DNA from 2 places in the Zhihengliuella alba genome. Region 2 is predicted to be linked to the other one. Evidence: riboswitches for the same ligand, from Rfam matches in the RefSeq annotation. Region 2 holds a riboswitch; the other holds the start of a gene.
What was found. A riboswitch is a leader RNA that binds a small molecule or an ion and turns the genes downstream of it on or off. The one in region 2 is predicted to bind thiamine pyrophosphate.
Positions count from the first base shown of each region.

Region 1: linked by a shared signal. The riboswitch ahead of ABD784_RS08500 (ECF transporter S component) and the one ahead of ABD784_RS03955 (3-oxoacyl-ACP reductase) in region 2 are both predicted to bind thiamine pyrophosphate.

Region 1 covers NZ_BAABCJ010000002.1:610,335-613,873, reverse strand. Annotated here, with positions in the region: gene ABD784_RS08515 (monovalent cation/H+ antiporter complex subunit F) at 1-242, shown strand, start outside; gene mnhG (monovalent cation/H(+) antiporter subunit G) at 242-724, shown strand; gene ABD784_RS08505 (DUF4235 domain-containing protein) at 774-1,043, opposite strand; TPP riboswitch at 1,121-1,257, shown strand; gene ABD784_RS08500 (ECF transporter S component) at 1,300-1,935, shown strand; gene ABD784_RS08495 (ATP-binding cassette domain-containing protein) at 1,945-3,539, shown strand, end outside.
Region 2 covers NZ_BAABCJ010000001.1:889,948-893,486, forward strand. Annotated here, with positions in the region: gene ABD784_RS03950 (LLM class flavin-dependent oxidoreductase) at 1-422, opposite strand, end outside; gene ABD784_RS03955 (3-oxoacyl-ACP reductase) at 422-1,258, opposite strand; TPP riboswitch at 1,341-1,435, opposite strand; gene ABD784_RS03960 (ABC-F family ATP-binding cassette domain-containing protein) at 1,502-3,190, opposite strand; gene ABD784_RS03965 (DUF421 domain-containing protein) at 3,278-3,539, opposite strand, start outside.

The sequences.
Region 1 (3,539 bases), on a different contig from region 2:
CGGGGATCCTGCTGAGCCTGGCCGCCGTGCTCGTCATCATCCGGCTGATGCGCGGACCGTCCATCCTGGACCGCGCGATCGCCATGGACGTGCTGCTGGCGATCATCATGGCCGCGCTCTGCGTGGACATGGCCGTGAACGGGCACCTCAACCACATGGCTTTCGTGGTGGTCGCCTGCGTGGTCGGCTTCATCGGCACGGTGACCATCTCGCGCTACGTGACGGACCGGAGGAACACCTGATGCCCGACGCCAGCCTCTGGGTCACCCTCCGCGACGCGACGACGGCGGTCTTCCTCGTCGTCGGAGCCCTCATGTCGCTCGCCGCGGCCGTCGGCATGCTGCGCTTCCCCGACCTCATGTCCCGCATGCATGCGGCGACGAAGCCGCAGGTCCTCGGGCTGCTCCTGATGCTGGCCGCCGTCGCCCTCCAGATCGGATCGTGGAGCGCCGTGCCGGTGCTGGTCCTGGCGTGGCTGCTGCAGCTGGTCACCGCGCCGGTCAGCGCCCACATGGTCGGCCGGGCGGGGTATCGCACCAAGCACCTCCGCCGCTCGATGCTCGTCAACGACGACCTCGGCGACGTCGTCGAGCACGCCGCCGGGCGGGAACGCGACCGGGCCGCGCATCACCACGGGGGCGCGCTGCACGACCAGGCCGCGCCGGACGACCGGGAGTCCGGCCCGGAACGCGAAAGCGCGGCCGACGACAGTCGACCGCGCTAACGGCACCGGGAGGCGCCGGGGGCTCGTGGGCCCCGCCGGGAGGAAGGTCTCAGACCTCGTCCGCGGTGCGGCGCAGGTACGCGATGGCACCGTCGGTCCCGCGCTTGGTGAGGACCTGGATCACCGCAGTGACCACCGACGACGCGATGGCGAAGCCGAGCGCCTGGCGCAACGAGGCCTCGGCCACGGCCTCCTTGTCGCCGGGGCGAGGTGCGGGCTGCCCCGTGGCCTTGCGCCAGAGCCCGTCGAGGAGCTTGGAACCGGCGATGCCGGCTGCGACGGACACCAACGCGCCGAGCGCTTTCAGGATCAGTTTCATGCGGGCGACTCCCGTATCTCTTGCTGGCGACCTGCGATTACCAACTCAGCATAACGCGGCGCTAAACTTAGCCTCACCAGATACGACAGGGGAGCGTTCGCCGTCGTCAGCGCCGGGAGACCGGCCGACGGCAGAACGCTGAGAGTGCGCACAGACGCAGACCCTCGAACCTGCTCCGGCTAGTACCGGCGAAGGGAGTCGAGCTCTTGGGGTGCCCAGCGGCACCCTCCCCTCCTTGACCTCAAGGAGGAAGAACATGGCAACACCGATCAATTCCACGGCCGGGCCCGCCGCCAAGGCGCCCAAGGCCGCGTGGCGCGTCGTCGACATCGTGGTGGCGTCCGTCATCGCCGTCGTCTCCGGCGTGATCTTCTGGGCCTGGAACATGTCCTACGCAGGGCTCGACTTCCTGTGGGCGGCGTTCCCGCCGTCGTCCGGCATCGTCATGGGCATGTGGCTGTTCCCCGGCGTGCTCGGCGCGCTGATCATCCGCAAGCCCGGCGCGGCCCTGTACTGCGAGCTGCTCGCCGCCGTCATCTCCGCCTTCATGGGCTCCCAGTGGGGCTTGACCGTCCTGATGTCCGGGCTGCTGCAGGGACTCGGGGCCGAGGCCGTGTTCGCCTCCCTGCGCTACCGCCGCTGGGGGCTGCCCGCGGCGATGGTGGCCGGAGCGGGCATGGCCGTCTTCGGCACGGTCAACGACCTCTTCATCTCCAACTGGTACCCGATGTACACGCTGCCGATGAAGTTCGCCCACATGGGCTTCGCCGTGCTCTCCGGCCTCCTGATCGCCGGGCTCCTCTCCTGGATCGCCACCCGCGCGATCGCCCGGACGGGGGCGCTCTCCTCGCTGGCCTCGCGGAGGGCGGCGCAGGAACCGGTCGCCGGCTAGGGCATGGCGATGAGTCCAGAAGTGACGAGCCCGCAGAGGCTCAGTACAGAGGACGGACGCGAGGACGCGGACGGAAGGATCGCGAGCCAGTGCGGGGATGCTCCACAGTTCGGTGGCGCGCCGCACCGGGACGGGACCGCGGGCGCCGAGGTCGTCGCGTCCGACTGGGGCTGGCGGCATGCGGGCCGGGAGCGGCCCGCGCTCGCCGGCGTCGACTTCCGGGTCGCGCCGGGCGAGCGGGTCCTGCTCGTCGGGCCGTCCGGGGCCGGCAAGTCGACGCTGCTGCACGCCCTCGCGGGGGTGCTCCACGCGGACGACGACGAGGCCGAGTCGACCGGCTCCCTGGCCGTCGGCGGGGCTCCGGTCCGCGCGACCGGGAACGGCTCAGAGCTCGGCTCAGGGACCGGCGTGGCCGGAGCAGCCGTGACCGGCGCTGCCACGACCGGCCTGATGCAGCAGGACCCGGAGACGCAGGTGGTCCAGTCCAAGGTGGGCGACGACGTCGCGTTCGGCGCCGAGAACCTCGCCGTGCCGCGCGAGGAGATCTGGCCGCGCGTCCGCGAGGCGCTCGACGCCGTCGGACTCGGCGATCTCCCGCTCGACCACCCGACGAGCTCGCTCTCCGGCGGCCAGAAGCAGCGTCTGGCGCTCGCCGGGATCCTGGCGATGCGCCCCTCGCTGCTGCTGCTCGACGAGCCCACGGCCAACCTCGACCCGGACGGGGTCGAGGAGGTGCGCGACGCCGTCGTGCGTGTCCTCGAGCGGACCGGGGCGACGGCGTTCATCGTCGAGCACCGGCTCGGCGCCTGGGCACCGCACGTGGACCGGGTGCTGGTCCTGGAGCCGGCCGGCGGGGTCCTGGCGTCCGGGACGCCGCGTGAGCTGTTCGGTCCGGGGCCGATGCGCGAGCGGCTCATCGACGCCGGCGTCTGGGTGCCCGGGTACGTTCCGGAGGTGTCGCCGCAGGCGCACGCCGGGACCGGCAGGGCCGCGGTCCGGGCCGGCGGGGAGACCGGTGGCGAGGCCGCAGGGACCTCCGGCCCGTCTGGTTCGTCTGGGGCGGTCGGGGCGTCGATCGCGACGGCCCGCGGTCTGGCGGTCGGCCGCGGGGCCGCCAAGCGCGGCGACACCCCGACGCTGGCGGGCGTCGACCTCGACCTCACGGCCGGCCGCGCGCTCTGTATCACCGGCCCGAACGGCGTCGGGAAGTCCACCCTCGCCCTGACGCTCGGCGGGCTCCTGCCGGAGTTCGCCGGCGACTACGAGTATGCGAGAGCGGGCGGCCGGCTGCCGCGGCGGCCGTACAGCTGGCGGGCAGCGGATCTGGTGAGCCGGATCGGTTCGGTGTTCCAGGAGCCGGAGCACCAGTTCGTCACGACGACCGTACGCGAGGAGCTCGAGTACGGGCAGCGGCACGCACGCGACGACGACGGCGAACGACTGTTCTCCGAGCACGAGATCGCCGAGCGGACGGACCGGCTGCTGGCCCGGCTCCGCCTGTCCGAACTGGCCGAGGCGAACCCCTTCACGCTGTCCGGCGGGGAGAAGCGGCGACTGTCCGTCGCAGCGGTCCTCGCCACGCGGCCGCGCGTGCTGGTCCTGGA
Region 2 (3,539 bases):
TTGCGGGCCTCCTCATCGGTCATGGACGTCACGACGTTGACGCCGGCCCGGCCGCCGGAGATGTGGTCGAGCCCGGCCAGTTGCCGGGCGGCGTGGAACGGCGTCCAGAACGTGCTGGAGACCGTGGTGACCAGGCCGATCCGCTCGGTCGCCCGCGCGAGGGCGGCGAGGGTGGTGATGGGCTCCAGGAACCAGCGCGGGCCGCGGTCGATGCCGTCCAGGCCCACGGACTGGCCGTCGGCGAGGAAGATCGCGTCGAGGCCGCCGCGCTCGGCCGTGCGGGCCAGTTCCTCCCAGTAGGCGATGTCGCCCAGCCGGTCCACGCTCGAGTCGGGCGCTCGCCAGGCGGCGGCGTGGTGCCCGCAGCCGAAGGCGAAGAGGTTCAGGTGGATGCTCGGGCGGACGGCGGCGTCGTCCCCCATCAGTTGTTCACCAGTCCGCCGTCAACCACCAGGTTCTGCCCGGTGGCGGCCCGGGACCACGGCGACGCGAAGAAGAGGACGGTGTCGGCGAACTCCTCCGGCGTGGTGACGGAGCCCAGCGGGGTCCCCGCCGCGATCGCGTCGAACACCGCCTCCGGGGTCGCGGCGCTGGCGTCCGTGGTGCGCAGCAGGCCGCCGCTGACCATGTTGACCCGGACCCCGCGCGGGCCCAGATCGGCGGCGAAGGTGCGCGTCAGCGACAGCAGGGCGGCCTTCGCGGCCGTGTAGTCGTGATACGGGACCACGGGGTTCTGGAAGAGGTTGGTCCCGATGTTGACCACACGGCCGGAGCCGAGGGCGTCGAAGTCGGACAGAGCGGCCTGCACCACGTTCACGGCGCCCTGGACGGCGCCGGAGAACTGGTCGGCGAAGGCGTCGAAGCCGATCTCGTGCGCGCGGGCGCGTGCGTCGCCGTTGAAGGAGAAGTCGACCAGGGCGTTGTTGACCACCGTGGCGACGGGAGCGCCGAAGGCCTCGCGGCCGCGTGCGACGAGCGCGTCGACCTGGGCGCGGTCCCGCACGTCGGCCCGGACGACCACCGCCCGGCCGGGGTGCGCGGCCGCGATCTCCTCGGCCGCGTCCCGGCTGGAGTGGTAGCCCACGACGACGCGGGCACCGTGGCGGAGGAACGCCTCGGTGATGCTCCGGCCGAGCCCGCGGGCCCCGCCGGTGACGACGACGGTCTGCTCCGCGATCGGCGGCGCGGCCGTGGTGGCCGGGGTGCCTGTGGTGGAGGCGTCCCCGCGGTCTGCGGTGCCGGCTTCGGTGGTCGTCATGTGCGTGCCCTTCTGCTGGTGGCGAGGGCGCGTGCGGACGCTCGGCGGCGCCGCCCTGGCGTCGCGCGCCGGGCGACCCGCGGAGGATCGCTGCAGACATCCCTACGCCAGTGCTAACTGGATCAGGTTCGACGGGTTCTCTCTCAGCCACCGCTGGTGGCGCCCCGAGTCATTGCATGAGGACCGTACCACGGCCGCTGGTCCGCCGAGGCGCGGATCACGACGGCGACGCCTGCGTGACGCTCAGGCCTCCGTGACCGTGCCGGCCTCGACGCGCCAGTGCCGGTCCGTCCGCACGGTCGCGAGCATGCGGCGGTCATGGGTGACCAGCAGCAGGGTCCCGTCGTAGCTCTCGAGCGCCTGCTCGAGCTGCTCGATCGCCGGCAGGTCCAGGTGATTGGTGGGCTCGTCGAGCACCAGCAGGTTGACGCCCTGCGCCTGCAGCACGGCCAGGCCGGCCCGGGTCCGCTCCCCCGGCGACAGCTCCCCGGCGGGACGGTTCACGTGCTCGGCCTTGAGCCCGAACTTCGCCAGCAGCGTGCGGACCTCGCCGGACGCCATCTCCGGCAGCACGCGCTCGAACGCGGCGGCCAGCGGCTCGGGCCCGGCCAGCAGCGAGCGCGCCTGGTCGATCTCGCCGATCTGCACGCTCGGGCCGAGGCTCGCGGTCCCCTCGTCGGGACGGCGGCGGCCCAGCAGCGTGCGCAGCAGCGTGGACTTGCCGGCACCGTTGGGACCGGTGATGCCGATCCGCTCCCCCGCGTTGACCTGCAGCGACACCGGGCCGAGGGTGAACTCGCCCTGCCGGACCACGGCACCGCTGAGCGTGGAGACGACCGAGCTCGAGCGCGGCGCCGCACCGATCGTGAAGGCCAGCTGCCACTCCTTCCGCGGCTCCTCGACCTCCTCCAGCCGGGCGATCCGGCTCTCCATCTGCCGTACCTTCTGCGCCTGCTTCTCGCTGGACTCGGTGGACGCCTTCCGCTTGATCTTGTCGTTGTCCGGCGACTTCTTCATCGCGTTCCGCACGCCCTGGCTGGACCACTCCCGCTGGGTGCGCGCCCGCGAGACCAGGTCGGCCTTCTTCTCGGCGAACTCGTCGTACTTCTCCTGCAGGTGGCGCCGGACGGTCGCCCGCTCCTCGAGGTAGGCGTCGTAGCCGCCGCCGTACACCCGGTTGGAGCCCTGCGCCAGGTCCAGCTCGAGCACCCGGGTGACGCACCGGGCCAGGAACTCGCGGTCGTGGCTGACCAGCACCACTCCCCCGCGCAGTCCGCGGACGAACTCCTCCAGCCGCTCGAGCCCGTCCAGGTCGAGGTCGTTCGTCGGCTCGTCCAACAGGACGACGTCGAACCGCGAGAGCAGGAGCGCCGCCAGCCCCACGCGCGAGGCCTGCCCGCCGGAGAGCGACGTCATGAGCATCTGCTCGGCGCGGTCGGCGGTGAGCGGCCCGTCCAGGTCCAGGCCGAGCTCGGCGAGCACCACCGGGAGCCGCTCGTCGAGGTCGGCGGCGCCGCTGGCGAGCCACCGGTCGAGCGCCGCAGCGTACACGTCGCCGGGGTCCTGGCCGCCGTCCCGATGACCGGTTCCGGCGTCGGGGTCGGCGAGCGCCAGCGCCGCGGCCTCCATGCTGCGCGTGGCCTCGGCGCACCCGGTCCGGCGGCCGATGTACTCGGTCACGGTCTCCCCGGGGACGCGCTCGTGCTCCTGCGGCAGCCAGCCGACGAACGCGTCGGCCGGCGAGAGGGTGACGCTCCCGGCCTGGGGTGCCTCGACGCCGGCGAGGAGCTTGAGCAGCGTCGACTTGCCGGCGCCGTTCGCTCCCACCACGCCGACCACGTCGCCGGGCGCGACCGTCAGGTCGAGGGAGTCGAAGAGCGTGCGGTGGCCGTACCCGCCGGCGAGGCCGTGGGCGACGAGGGTTGCGGTCATCCGCCCATTCTCCCACTGCCGTCCCGCCGCCGCGGTCCCGGCCGCTCACTGGCGCTCGCTCAGTCGCGCCCGCCCAGTCGCGGCGACTCAGTCCCGCCCGGGCCGCTGGCCGACGTCGAGTCCCTCGAGCGCGGACGCGTCGCCCCAGTCCTGCGCGCCGATCACGCTGAGCGTCCCGTTGGTCTCCAGGACGACGGCGGCGACGTCGCCGAGGTCTCCCCGTCCGGTCTGCCGCACGGCCTGGCGGACCTCGCTCTCCGTCATCCGGTGGCGGCGCAGGGCGTCGGCGTCCATCCGGCCGTGCAGGAGCAGCACGTCCGGCTCGGCCGTGACCGCCTTCTTGAATCCG